DNA from 3 places in the Priestia sp. ST2 genome. Region 3 is predicted to be linked to each of the others. Evidence: riboswitches for the same ligand, from Rfam matches in the RefSeq annotation. Region 3 holds a riboswitch; each other region holds the start of a gene.

Region 1 (4,698 bases), on a different contig from region 3:
TCTTTATACATGTTAAAAAAATCTTTTTTTGCTTTGTCGGTTAAACTGTTAGAAAACGCACCTTTTAATTCCTCATTAAACGCTTTTTTCTGTTCTTCTATGACAGCTGTTTTATCTGCTGTTACATATTTATCATAGTCTACGTTTTCTTTGTTTAAGTAAAGGACTTCTGTGTAAGCTTGCAGAGCTTTTTCTGGGTCTTGCAGCTTATTATAGCTTTTGGCGTATTTTTTCGTATCCAGTGTTAATGTCACTTCGTCGATTTCTTCATCATAATCAGATGATTTTGGCTGAAGCCCAATTTTGTACTTTTTATCTTTTTTGACTTCAAAGACAAATGTTAATTTTTTTTGCTTTCCAGCGCCAATCTTGTCAGATGCACTGCTTTCTAGTCCAAGCTCACGACTGTTCACTCCCGTTTTTGGAGACAGCTGTTCATCTCCTTCGTATAAATACACACCGTCATAATCTGATAAAGATATACTGTTTTTGGATACATTTTTCACTTTTAAATCAACTTTCAACAGCCCTTTTTCTTCACTTGTAGCTCCTTCATCACTATCTACTAAAATGTAAGAAGCGCTGTCAATGGATGCTTCAATCGTCTTATTTTTAGCCGAAGTGGATCCTCCCGTTTCCTTAGAACTGTTGCAAGCCGCTAATACTAGCATAAGTACAAAAGCCAAAGCCAAAACATTCATTTTTTTCACAGCTTCCCAATCCCCTTTATTTTGTTTTTTTAGAACTTTATCCCAAATAAAGGTTCCCCCTGTATAAATACTTAAACCTTAAAATCTATATTTTTTACAATATTTTGATAAAAACTAAGTCTAAATTCTCCACTGACCTAAATAAAAAAACACGAGCACAGGCTCGTGTTTTTTTATTTAGATTTAAAATTTTCTTGATTGATTTGTTCAGCTTCTTTCATATATCGGTTAGATTTGCCGCTTTTAATTCCCCAGTAATAAAAAGCTAATGATACGCAAGCAATCACTAGCATATCCCATCCGAAAGGCAAAATATTTTTGCCTCCGAATTTTTCGCTTCCTATGTAGGAAATAAAAATCATGCACGCTAAATAGATAAGCATCCAAGCCCCGGTTAAAAATTCTTTTTTAAAGCCCACCCATTTATTTTTCGCTTGGTAATAAAAATAAACAGGCAGGCCAATTGCCATAATAAAGATCACTTCACCTGTAAGTGGCCACCTTGCCCAGTAAAGCGTCAAGGAAGCAAAAACGAAGCCGCATGGCGCAATAACTGATGCCCCTTTTAAATAAAATGGACGGTAAAAGTGTGAAGCCGTTTTTCTTAATGTTATAAGCGCTACAGGACCCATAATATAAGAGATAAGCGTCGCTACTGAGATCACTTCTGCTAAGACACCCCATCCTCTAAATAAAAAGAGAAACAAAAAGCAAGCTGCTAAATTCAGCCACATAGCTGGGCGCGGGACATTGTAAAGTGGATGAAGAGTACCAAATATCTTTGGCAAGTATCCATTTTGCTGCATCCCGTATAACATTCTAGAAGTAGTTGCCGTATATGTAGCACCTGTGCCAGAAGGAGAAACAAATGCGTCTGCGTATAACACAATTGTTAGCCAGTTAATTCCAAGCGCAATCGCTAAATCAGCAAAAGGAGAATTAAAATTCAAATGATTCCATCCATCAGCAATTGATGACGGACTTACTGCTCCGATAAAGACAATTTGCAATATAATGTATACAATTCCTGCAATAAAAATTGAACCAATTACAGCTATCGGAATCGATTTATTAGGTGATTTTGCTTCTCCTGCCATATTTACAGGACTTTGAAACCCATTAAATGCAAACACAATACCTGATGTTGCCACTGCCGTTAAAACACTGGCCCACCCATAAGGGGCAACCCCATGCTCACTTGAAAAGTTTCCACTATGAAAACCAGCGAAAAATAAAGCCCCTGCCGTTAAACCAGGAATAATTAATTTAACAATCGTAATAAATGAGTTTGCTTTCGCAAAGAGATTTACCGTCCAATAGTTCACAAAAAAGTAAACGAATAATAACAAAGACGCAACTGCCAACCCCTTGGACGTTAAAATGCCATTGTCTACCAATTCATGAGTCCAGCGAGCCCACTTCCACGGCCAAGTACTCATATATTGCACAGATGCAATAGCCTCCACTGTTATCGTTGAAGCGATTGAAATCCAGTTAGCCCAAGCAGCCAGAAAACCAATAAATGATCCGTGTGAATACTGAGGATATTTAACCATCCCCCCTGCTTGTGGAAACATCGCGCCCAGTTCAGCATATGATAGGGCAATGGTCAAAATAACCACCATTCCAATAACCCATGAAAAAATAGCCGCGGGTCCCGCAATTTGAGCTGCTTTCCATGCTCCAAACAGCCACCCTGAACCGATAATCGAACCTATGCCTGTCATGGTTAAAGCAAATGTTCCCATCTTCCTTTGCATATTGCTCATCCAAATCTACTCCTCTTCCCTAGGAAAATAAAAAAAACACTTGCGGAATTTTCTCAAGTGTTTGCCCAGGCGCGCGGCTTATACGCTATATGCTCCCCCATGGTCATCCATGTTGCGCCAGTCACATATAGGAATATATTTTTTATCAGTATATAACATTCATTTCTATTACTCAATACACAAAAATGTTTACATTACTTTTATAAAGATAATAAATTATTCGTAAAATTCCGAATAAAACTTCTGAAATCTCTTTTTAATTACAAAAAACAACTAAAATCCTAACCTTTCTTGTTGTTTGATTCTTTTACTCCACGAGCAGATTACCTTATAAAAATTATATTAATATATAATATTCATTTACATAATAAGAATTAACAGCTATATATCCATAGAATTCTTGCACTAGACCCTTTACTTATATACAATATGAAGAAAAGATACTAAAGTGAACTGCCCACCGCTTAGCTACGCTTGAAGTGGGAGACTTCTTTTAGGAAAACGTTAAAACCTACATATCATGCACTTCGCAACAAATGAAGTACTTCGAGCAAACTTCTCTGTTTACGCAAGCGCAAAACAGGGAAAATTACGAAAAAAGATTGTTAGAGGGATGCTTATGAATTATGCAAATGTAAAAGTTCTTTATTTTGATGACGACGGAACCATTCCAAATCACCCTCGTCTTCCAGTTTTGTTGTATGAACACGTATTTATTAGTAAGAAAGAGAAAGTGGAGAGCATTTTTAATTCTCACAACTGGAAAAACAGCTGGGTAGGCGGCATACATGATTTTCACCATTACCACAGTAATTCTCATGAAGCACTAGGTGTAATTAGCGGATCTGCACGTTTAAAACTAGGTGGACATATGGGGGAAAATATCGTGGTGCATGCTGGCGATGTGCTCGTACTTCCTGCAGGAACAGGGCATATGCGTCTGCAGTCAACTGCTGATTTTAAAGTGGTTGGAGCTTATCCAGAGGGCATGGATTACAATTTACGAACAGGAAAACAAACTGATCGCCCTCACGTATTTGATGAAATTGCACAAGTACCTATTCCTACAACAGATCCTGTTTATGGCGACAAAGGACCACTGACAGAGTGGTGGAACTAGACAAGCACTTATTGTCTAGTTTTTTTATTTGCTCTGTTTTATTCTTTCCATGAATCTCTATTTGAACATACAAATTCTTTTCTTATGATGCAATAGCAATATACTTTATCTCAGCGAAATAATAAAAACTTCCCGGTCAAAACTAAATTTCTTCTTTACCGTTCTCTTTTTGCTTCAAGAGCAACTTCGCTTAGATTATCCCCCTTTTTTTCCTTCGTAATCATTTCAAATATACTCCCACCATAACCTCTTTTTTGTTTTTCTAAAAAAATTTCCATAGATTATAACGAAATTTTCAAAAAACTTATTGCTTTACCATGTCAGACTTGCTATCATAGTGAACATTGTTAGATAAATTTTTAGTAGGAGGAGTAAAATTGAACAGAAAATTCATAATTTTTATTTTATTCATCATTCCATTTATTGCTCAATTCGTTTTTTTACCTTTTGTAAATAACATTCATCCAATTATTTTTGGATTACCTCTTTTGCATTTATGGTTATTTTTATGGGTCTTCTTAACGCCTGTGTGTACATTTATCATTTATCGTTTACAAAAATCTTGGGGGGACATTGAATAATGCAAGGAAATTTAACCGCACTTTTAATCACATCAGCAATTGTTCTTGTCGTTATCGCAATTGGCTTTATAGCGGGACGTGACAAATCATCTAGAAGCTCAGTTGAAGAGTGGGCTGTAGGTGGAAGACGTTTTGGAAGCCTGCTCGTCTGGCTTTTAGTAGGAGCAGATTTATATACTGCTTATACATTCCTAGGTCTTACAAGTACAGCTTATCAGGGGGGAAGCATCGCATTTTTTGCTATTCCTTACTCTGTTTTAGCCTTTTTAATTTCATACTTTTTTCTTCCAAAGCTTTGGACTGTTGCTAAAAAGCACAAACTTACTACGCTTGCTGATTATGCCAGAGAACGTTTTAGCAGTAAATTTCTCTCCTCTTTAATTGCTATAGTAGGTGTATTGATGCTCATTCCATATATTGATCTTCAGCTTAGCGGTATTCAAGATACTCTTCGCGTTGCAGGAACTGGCTACATTAACGTAAAAGCAGTCGTTATTCTTTCATTCTTTCTTGTGGCT
Region 2 (4,698 bases), on a different contig from region 3:
TTAACAGATGTAACATTTCTCAGATATTTATGCAGTTTTTTAAGTGAGAAAGCAACTAAAATTTCAGCAAAGTATACACAAAATCAGGCCTATCCACTCGAGAACCGTCTTGCTGCTTTTATAATGTTGTCGGCTGATGATAACTTTTATAAAGAAAAACATACTGAAGTATGCGAATACTTGGGTGTATCATATCGCCATCTACTCCATGTACTAGCCCAGCTATGTAAATCAAAGACTATTGAAAAGCAGTCGCGAGGTTACATTATTAGGGACAAAGAACGTTTGAAAAAATTAGCTGAATTAAATTAAAGACACTCATAATAACCTCGTTTCATAAGAAAGATGACTATATGTAAATGATATAAAATGTAGTTGCCATAATCGCATGTATCGAAAACATTCTAGAAGAGCCAATCCCTTTATAAGTCTTGGCTCTTTTGGGCTAATCATATTTAATTCATAGCTCAATGATGGAATACACGTATACCTGAATGTGCCATGATCATCCCATATTCATTTGCTGCCTGTGTAACTTGTTCATCTCGTAAAGAATTTCCTGTTTGAACCACATATTTAACGCCACTTTGAGCCGCACGATCGATATTATCACGGAAAGGTAGAAAAGCGTCGGATGCATAGGAAACGCCTTTTAATCTTTTTAGCCATTCTCGTTTTTCACTCTTACTTAGCCTAGCAGGGACCTCCTCAAAACATTGTTTCCAGTGCTCATTTTCTACCTCAGTAATATCATCATTCAGCCATCCATCAATTGCATTATTAACTTCTACACGAGAAATGCCTTCTCTGAACTTCATGTTAAGGGCTCTTGGATGTTGTCTTAGCCACCATTTATCAGCTTTTTCAGCAGCCAACCTCGTACAATGAATACGGGACTGCTGTCCAGCACCAATTCCAATTGTTTGGCCATCTAATGCGAAACAAATGGAGTTTGATTGTGTATATTTTAATGTAATAAGAGCAACAAGAAGGTCTCTCTTTGCATGATCAGGGATATCACATTGAGTCGTAACAATCTGATTGAAAACTTCTTTCCCAATCTGTACATCATTTCTTTGTTGTTCTAGAGTAATGCCAAATATCGTTCTTTTTTCAATTAGATCAGGCACATAATTTGGATCAATCTCTAAAATTAGATATTTTCCTTTCTTTTTCTGTTTCAAAATCTCTAGTGCTTCTTGAGTGTAGCTTGGTGAAACAATCATATCAGAAACCTCTGTTTTGAGGAGATTAGCTACAGTTATATCCACTTCATCACTAAAAGCAGCACAATCTCCAAATGAAGACATCCTATCTGTCCCACGCGCTCTTGCATAAGCAATCGCTAATGGAGACAGGTCTAGGCCTTTAACAAAATAGGATTCAGTAAGTGTCTCATTTAGTGGAGAGTACACAGCTGCACCTGCTGGACTTACGTGTTTAAAGGATGCAGCTGCAGGTTGATCAGTAGCCTGTCGAAGCTCCCGAACCAGTTGAAAAGCGTTTAATGCATCTAGAAAGTTAATATAACTCGCTTCTCCATTTAAGATTTTAATAGGCGTGTTTTTAGCATTCTGAACTTTAGCTTTACTTTGATTTGGGTTCATTCCGTACCGTAAACCAATCTCTTTCATGTAAAAAATCCCCTTTCTAAATAAAAAAAGTATTTGAACTCATGTTCAAATACTTTGCCCAGGCGTACGGCCGTTATCTATGTGCTTCCTCATGGTCCTCCATGTTTACGCCAGTAACACATAGTCTGTTTTATAGGTAAATTTTACATAATAAAAGTAATTTTAACAATACTTTTATCTAAATTTTTCTTTTTAAATTATATATTATATACTAATCTAATTTACATAAAAGGTATTTATTGGTATCTTAACTTAATTAGTTGATTTTTTCATATACATGAAAGTAATGTTCATAATGATTTCTTTCATCTTCAATACCTTTTTCAACCGATAACTCTTTCCATAGAGAAAAATCAAACTCTGGAAAGAAGCGATCACCTTTGAAATAATGATTGATTTTAGTTATATACAATTTATGAGTGTAGGGTTGGAATTGTCGATAAATTTCCTCTCCTCCAAGGATAAATACTTCTTCCCCTTCGCACATGGAAAGAGCTTGTTCAACTGAATGAGCTATATAACAACCTGGAGCTTTATAATTTTCATTTGTGGTCATTATAATATTTTTACGTCCCTCCAGAGGTTTTCCGATGGATTCATAATTCTTCCTACCTAAAATAATTGAATGCCCCATAGTAACTTTTCTTAGATATTTCCAATCATTTGGGAGTCTCCAGGGAATATCATTATCCTTCCCAATTACATTTTCTTTTCCTACAGCAACCATTGCAGATATGATCATATGGTCCCTCCCCCCTTTTCTTTAATTTTAACAAATAAAGGAGGACTAGATGTATATCCTATACGAAATTAGTTACCATAATGTGCGTTCCAGGAACAAAAAACAGCCTTTGAAAGGCTGTTTTTTCCTTTGAAAAGTTATTTATTAGATTAAAATATAATTTTCTTTACTTCTTTTAATGTAACGAATCTGCCGCCTAGAATATTATTATGATGTTCTACTATTTTTGAAGCTGAAAGCACAGCCGTATCAAATGTGCTATGAGCATCTTTTACTAAGATATTCTCTTTATAACCTAAGCTATATGCTCTTCTACAAGTAGTATCTAAACAAAATTCAGTTTGCATCCCTGCAATGACTAATCTTCCAATTTCAAGTTCCTGAAGTTTTTTATGTAGAGTTGTTTGATAAAATGCGTCCCAAGAAGATTTTTGAATAACTATGTCTGTTGGTAAGGGGCTAACATCACGATGGATTTCCCATGTGACTTTTCCTTCACTAAGCATACTATTATAACTAGGGTCTGTATGCTGGATATAGATAATTGGTACATTAGATTGGTGAGCTTTTTCCCTTAGATAAGTAATATTTTGAAGCACTTGCTGTTCATTCCATAAAGATCCACCTTCATAAGAAAACATGATGTTTTGGACATCTATAAGCAACAAAGCCGTTTTTTTACTCATTTCGTTGTATCCCCCTATTGAGTTATGTGGAAAAAAATTAAAAATACTATTATATCAAATTAAAATCTCATAATAAAAAACCAATTTCTCAGTATTAAAATTTGAGAAATTGGTTTTTTTATATTGGTAGAACCCCAAAGTTGTTTAAACCAATTACTTTGTATTAAAAGAAATGTTGATTTTTCATCGTAAAATAATAAACAAGAGTTAAAAGAGCTAAAATCGAAAAGTTATAAAAGCTAAACCTTATAAGGTACATTTTACTTTTTTGTGGATCTCTCTTAATAAAAAGTTTAAATGAAATTACACTTGCGAGGGAAGCCACAATCGTGCCAAGTCCACCTAAATTCACACCTACTAATAAAGGCTGCCAATTCACGGAGAATTTTGATAAAAAGATCGCAGCTGGTACATTGCTTATCAGTTGGCTTAAAATTATGGAACTGAAAAAGATAGATGTGGGACTTTTGAGATTTTCGTTGGCAAATGTCTGTACTACCTTTAATTCCGATATGTTTCCTATAAATATAAAAAAGCATATAAAAGTAATAAGCAATAAATAATCAATTTTCTTCAATAATTTTATGTCAAGTATACATGCGGTTCCCAATACGATGATAAACGCAAGTTTATAGCTTAAAACCCCTAGTATGGATACAGATATGATGCCAAATAGTATTCCCCATACTGTTGCTTTTTTTTTATTATTTATAGGAATATACGGAAGTTCCATTTCCAATGTTTTACTATTCAATCTTTGATTAAGAAAGAATAACAGAATAATTCCAAGAACCACTAATAGAAGGATTGTTGTGAAAAATTGTATAGGCCTTATTCCGTAGTTAGTAAATATGAAAAGATTTTGAGGATTTCCCATTGGAGTTAGACTGCTTCCAATGTTAGCCGCAATTGTCTCTAATATAACAGTATCTAACATAGAAGTTTGTATAATCTTACTAATTATAAGTGTTAATGGTACAAATGTTATTAATGCAACATCATTCGTTACAAGCATGGAACTAAAAAAGCATAATAAAATTAGGATTGCTGAAACACTTTTACTATTATGACATTTACTTAGTATAGCAATGGCGAACTTATCCAATAGTTTAAGCTCTTCCAGAGCCTTAACTACGAGCATAAGATTAAATAAACTGACTAATACTTTAAAATTTATATATTCTAGCTTTGGTGCATGGAATAAACAGCTTAAGATTGCTAACAAGAGTGATATGGTAAATACGATGTCTTTTTTAAAAAATCCACATTTCAATTTCATTTTTTTTTCGTTTTCTACATAAATATATTCTTTCATCAATCCCCCTCCAGTATTATCTATTCTACTACACACCCCTGTTTCTTGCATTTGAAATCTCAATGCACTTAAAAAACACCATCAATTCCATTAAATTACACAAAAATGGCATTTTTCCGTTATGGGGGTAATGATTTGTCTCGACTTGATGGGCAGGGGTAATTTACACCAATTGACAAATTTACGGTGTAAAGTTACTATGCCAAACTGGATGAATACCAGTGGAACAGTGTGACACAAAAATCAATTTAAAATTATCGCGTTACATATTACACGTTTTGTGGAATCCGTTACATGGAAGTAGAAGTTAGTTAAGTCTAA
Region 3 (4,698 bases):
GCTTGGTTATATAATAAATTTGTATAAAGGTCTAATTTCCCTTTATCATTTTCAAATGCATCTTTTAAAGAAGCGAATACATCATGATTTACGTTAATTTCTAACACTTTTTCTGCTTTTACATGCTGATTGTCAGGCATAGCACTTAAAATTTTCTCCATTTCAATCGTTACTTCACCATCAGCTGATAAGCAAACGGGATGTGTTTTTAAACGTTTAGACGCGCGCACATCTCCTATTTTTCCCCCCAAAGCTTTTTTCATATAGTCAAATAGCTCTTTATTTTCTCTTTCCTCAGACTCATTGAGCTGTTCTTCTTCTGCTTCAATCCCTAAGTCACTGCTTGAAACAGATTTAAATTCTTTTTCTTCGTACGTCATTAACATTTTAATCGCAAATTCATCGATATCTTCTGTAAAATATAGAATTTCGTAACCTTTATCTGCAACCAATTCTGCTTGAGGAAGCTTTTCAATTCGGTCGTACGATTCGCCTGATGCATAATAGATATACCTTTGATCCTCAGGCATGCGCGATACATATTCGTCTAGTGTTACGAGCTTTTTCTCTGTAGAAGAATAGAATAAAAGCAGGTCTTTTAATACGTCTTTGTTGCTGCCAAAGTCACTGTAAACACCGTACTTCAGCTGGCGGCCAAATGATTCATAAAACTTCTCGTACTTTTCACGTTCGTTTTTAAGTAAGCTTTTTAATTCATTTTTGATTTTCTTGCCGATGTTTTTGGCAATCAGCTGAAGCTGTCGGTCTTGCTGCAAAATTTCACGTGAAATATTAAGAGATAAATCTTCAGAATCTACCATACCTTTTACAAAGCTAAAGTAATCTGGAAGAAGATCTGCACATTTATTCATAATTAAGACGCCGTTTGAATACAGTTCAAGCCCTTTTTCAAATTCTTTTGAGTAGTAATCAAACGGACTATTTTCTGGAATAAATAAAATGGCATTGTAGCGAATCGTTCCATCCACATTAATATGAAGGTGAGTGAGCGGTTTATCAAATCCGTAGCGCTTTTCTGAATAAAACTGCTCATAGTCTTCTGAAGTCAATTCATTTTTATTTTTCTTCCAGATCGGTACCATACTGTTGATAACTTGCTCTTCTGTATAATCTTCTAGCTCGTTATCAGAACCTTCTTTAGGACGTTTTTCCGTTATGTCCATTTTAATCGGGTAGCGGATAAAGTCTGAATACTTTTTAATAATCTCTTTTAAACGATAATCTTCTAGATACTCATCATATGTTTCATCTTCTGTATTTTCTTTAATTTTTAAAATAATTTGAGTCCCAACCGTTTCTTTTTCGCAAGGTTCGATTGTATAGCCATCAGCACCAGTAGATTCCCATTTATAGGCTTCATCGCTGCCTAACGCTTTACTAATCACGGTCACGACATCTGCCACCATGAACGCTGCGTAAAACCCAACGCCGAATTGGCCGATAATCGTGTGCCCGTCCTTTGTTTCATTTTCGTTTTTAAACGCAAGGGAACCGCTTCGCGCAATTGTGCCCAAGCTGCTTTCAAGCTCTTCTTGCGTCATGCCAATTCCAGTATCCGTAATGGTTAAGGTACGGTTAGTTTTATCTGGTGTTACTTTTATGTAATAGCTTTCTTTGTTAAAACGCAAGGAGTCGTCTGTTAAGGCTTTGTAATAAATTTTATCGATTGCATCACTTGAATTTGATAGAAGTTCTCTCAAAAATACTTCTTTTTGAGAATAGATGGAATTAATCATCATCTCTAATAATCGCTTTGATTCAGCTTTGAATTCTTTTTTTGACATAAGAAATTCTCCTTTCCAAATAGGGCTTATAAAACAATTAGCACTTGAGTGGATAGAGTGCTAATCACTCTTCTTATTTAACATGTATTAGGGTATTTGTCAATATATTAGGAGATTCGCTAAAGAGATTAAAAATTAGACTGAAAAAAGCAAACTTTTAAAAAAAGGTTGAACGTTCTGAAAGAGTTTGCTAGAATATACTTAATTTCAAAGACTATATGTGACTGGCGAAACGCGGATAACCGTGAGGAAGCATATAGTGACGTAGCCGTTCGCCTGGGCAGAGGTAAGGGATTAATACATATCTCTTACCTCTTTCTGTTTAGGGGGAGAGGATATAGAAGTTATCACATATGTAGGCTAAAAAACCAGACTTTTTAAAAAATTAAAAATGAAGTTCCTTTATCCAAAGGTAAAAACATGTAAAACTACGATGATAATCAGAGGAGAGTACAAAATGAGCACATTAACATTAAAAAAAGTACAAACAATCAAAACATTAAACAACATTGCACAAAAAGGTCTAAATGTTTTTAATCAAGAAGGTTATCAAATTGACAACGACAGCGAAAGTCCAGATGCGATTGTCGTGCGTAGCTTTAACATGCACAGCATGGCATTTGACCAAAATTTAAAAGCTATTGCACGAGCTGGAGCAGGGGTTAATAATATACCGGTGGACGCTTGCACGGAGCAAGGTATCGTTGTATTTAATACGCCAGGAGCTAATGCAAACGCAGTAAAAGAAATGGTTTTAACTACAATTATGGCTTCTTCTCGTAACTTATTTGCTGGAGTTGAATGGACAAAAGGATTGGATGGCCAAGGTGATCAAATTCCTAAGTTAGTTGAAGCAGGTAAAAAACAGTTTGTTGGAAAAGAAATCAAAGGTAAAACGTTAGGCGTTATTGGTTTAGGTGCAATTGGTGCTCTTGTAGCAAACGATGCGCTTGATTTAGATATGGACGTAATTGGTTTTGATCCATTCATTTCTGTTAATACAGCTTGGAATTTGTCTCGCAACGTACAGCGTGCAATGTCTCTAGAAGAACTATTTGCAGCATCTGACTATATTACGGTTCACGTTCCATTAACGGACGATACAAAAGGTGTTTTCAACAAAGAAACGTTTAGCATCATGAAACCTGATGTTCATATTTTGAACTTCTCACGCGGTGAGCTTGTAAACGAAGAAGATATGAAAGCTGCTCTTGAAAGTGGAAAAGTTGGAAGATACATTACAGATTTCCCAAATCAAAATGTCTTGAACATGAAAAATGTTGTGCCAATTCCTCATCTAGGGGCATCAACTCAAGAATCAGAAGAAAACTGTGCGGTAATGGCAGCACGTCAAGTGAAAAATTTCTTAGAAACAGGAAACGTTAAAAACTCAGTGAACTTCCCGAATGCATCTCTTCCTTACACTGGGAAAAAACGCGTAGCTGCTTTCCATCACAACGTGCCGAATATGGTAGGACAACTTACGCAAGTATTCTCAAACTACAATTTAAACATCGCAGATATGGTGAACAGAAGCCGCGGTGAATATGCGTATACAATGATCGATATTGACAATCAAGTAAGTGACGAGATTGTGCCTGAGCTAGAAGAAAAAATCGGTCAAATTGAAGGAATTATTACAAGTCGTATTATCTAATTTGGTTCCCATCATATTTTAGTGTTACAGCCCTAACTTAGAAAAGTTAGGGCTGTTTTTACATGGTGTTTACCTCATATCAATTCCTTCATTCTCATAGCATATAGAAATACCTTTAAAGAGGTGAACGTTTTGTCAGGAGAACTGATAGGAATTTTGATAGGGTCGCTCATCGCGCTGGCAGGAACATTCATTACGTCTGTTGTAGCTATAGTGATGTCGAAAGAGCAATACAAACAAGAGCTTCGCAAAGCATTTATCCAAAAGAAAGTTGATGCCTATACCCATGTGTGTCAAGTTATTCTAGCTATAAAAAACGATTTACTTACAAAAACTGTTTCTTCAGCTGGCTTAAACTGGACGGCTCAATCTATTAACAAAATAGCAGATGTGTGTATTACGGAAGGGCTATGGATCGATGAAGAAGACAGCAAAAAGCTGGAGGTTCTGCAGAAGCAACTTTCAAAATTTGTATTTGATGAAATAGAACTGTCTAGACATGATATTCTCACAGCCTGTTATGAAATTGTTGAATATTGCGAAAAAAAGGTAAGGATTCTTCATTCTATGACTACAAAAGAATAGGTGATTACTACTTTAAGAAGTGATAGTAGAAGTATTAAAAAAGCATCGGAATATAAAGTCAAAAAACAATCCGTTTATACACCAGCAGTCGACGAGGGCATTAAGCGATAGGAAAAGATAGGCTCAGTACCGGGTCTATCTTTTTGCGTTTATATAAAGATTAAATATATTTCTAAATGCATGTGTCCAAGCATTTATAGAAAAACTTCATAAAATATAGTACAGAAAGGAGATGATTGTATGTCGAATTACGAGTCGAGTAAACCTTATATTAAAGCCGTTAATATACCTAATCCTTTATATCAATCTTTAAAAGGAGACTATTTTGTCGGACAAACTGAGCCTATTCGTTTTGGTGGAAATAGAAATGCTTGGGGCGGGTTAGTTAACCCTTCCGGCTCCGGAGTAGATTTATTTGTGAATGCTTTTACTATCACTAACTATTCCAACGAACCTTTTACTGCTGAAATTTGGTTTAATTCTATCCCGCCTGGAAAAGGAACAACTTCAGATAATGTGAGTCCAGCAAATACTACAATACGTTCAAAGCCAAAAGGGAAAATTAAATTTGCAGAAATGGTAAAAGGCTTTCCTACCAAAGGGGTAAACGTATTTAACCGTGTTGTTCCGCCGAAAAGTACATTAGTAAGT

Evidence for each region. Region 3 has a riboswitch for ZMP and ZTP ahead of AC0KUU_RS08210 (phosphoglycerate dehydrogenase). Riboswitches for the same ligand answer to the same signal wherever they lie in the genome.
Region 1: it holds a riboswitch for ZMP and ZTP, as region 3 does, so the genes downstream of both, AC0KUU_RS16175 (APC family permease) here and AC0KUU_RS08210 (phosphoglycerate dehydrogenase) in region 3, are expected to answer to the same signal.
Region 2: it holds a riboswitch for ZMP and ZTP, as region 3 does, so the genes downstream of both, AC0KUU_RS28840 (phosphoribosylaminoimidazolecarboxamide formyltransferase) here and AC0KUU_RS08210 (phosphoglycerate dehydrogenase) in region 3, are expected to answer to the same signal.

What each region holds. Positions count from the first base shown of each region.
Region 1 covers NZ_JBVVNT010000003.1:742,626-747,323, forward strand. The annotation lists gene AC0KUU_RS16170 (DUF5105 domain-containing protein) at 1-701, opposite strand, end outside; gene AC0KUU_RS16175 (APC family permease) at 884-2,479, opposite strand; ZMP/ZTP riboswitch at 2,536-2,614, opposite strand; gene AC0KUU_RS16180 (cupin domain-containing protein) at 3,000-3,599, shown strand; gene AC0KUU_RS16185 (DUF3311 domain-containing protein) at 3,977-4,180, shown strand; gene AC0KUU_RS16190 (sodium:solute symporter family protein) at 4,180-4,698, shown strand, end outside.
Region 2 covers NZ_JBVVNT010000015.1:10-4,707, forward strand. The annotation lists partial or broken gene AC0KUU_RS28835 (helix-turn-helix domain-containing protein) at 1-312, shown strand, start outside; gene AC0KUU_RS28840 (phosphoribosylaminoimidazolecarboxamide formyltransferase) at 468-1,634, opposite strand; ZMP/ZTP riboswitch at 1,684-1,762, opposite strand; gene AC0KUU_RS28845 (dihydrofolate reductase) at 1,891-2,376, opposite strand; gene AC0KUU_RS28850 (cysteine hydrolase family protein) at 2,526-3,062, opposite strand; gene AC0KUU_RS28855 (SLC13 family permease) at 3,226-4,377, opposite strand.
Region 3 covers NZ_JBVVNT010000002.1:346,208-350,905, reverse strand. The annotation lists gene htpG (molecular chaperone HtpG) at 1-1,805, opposite strand, end outside; ZMP/ZTP riboswitch at 2,016-2,094, shown strand; gene AC0KUU_RS08210 (phosphoglycerate dehydrogenase) at 2,263-3,462, shown strand; gene AC0KUU_RS08205 (hypothetical protein) at 3,595-4,047, shown strand; gene AC0KUU_RS08200 (DUF6143 family protein) at 4,288-4,698, shown strand, end outside.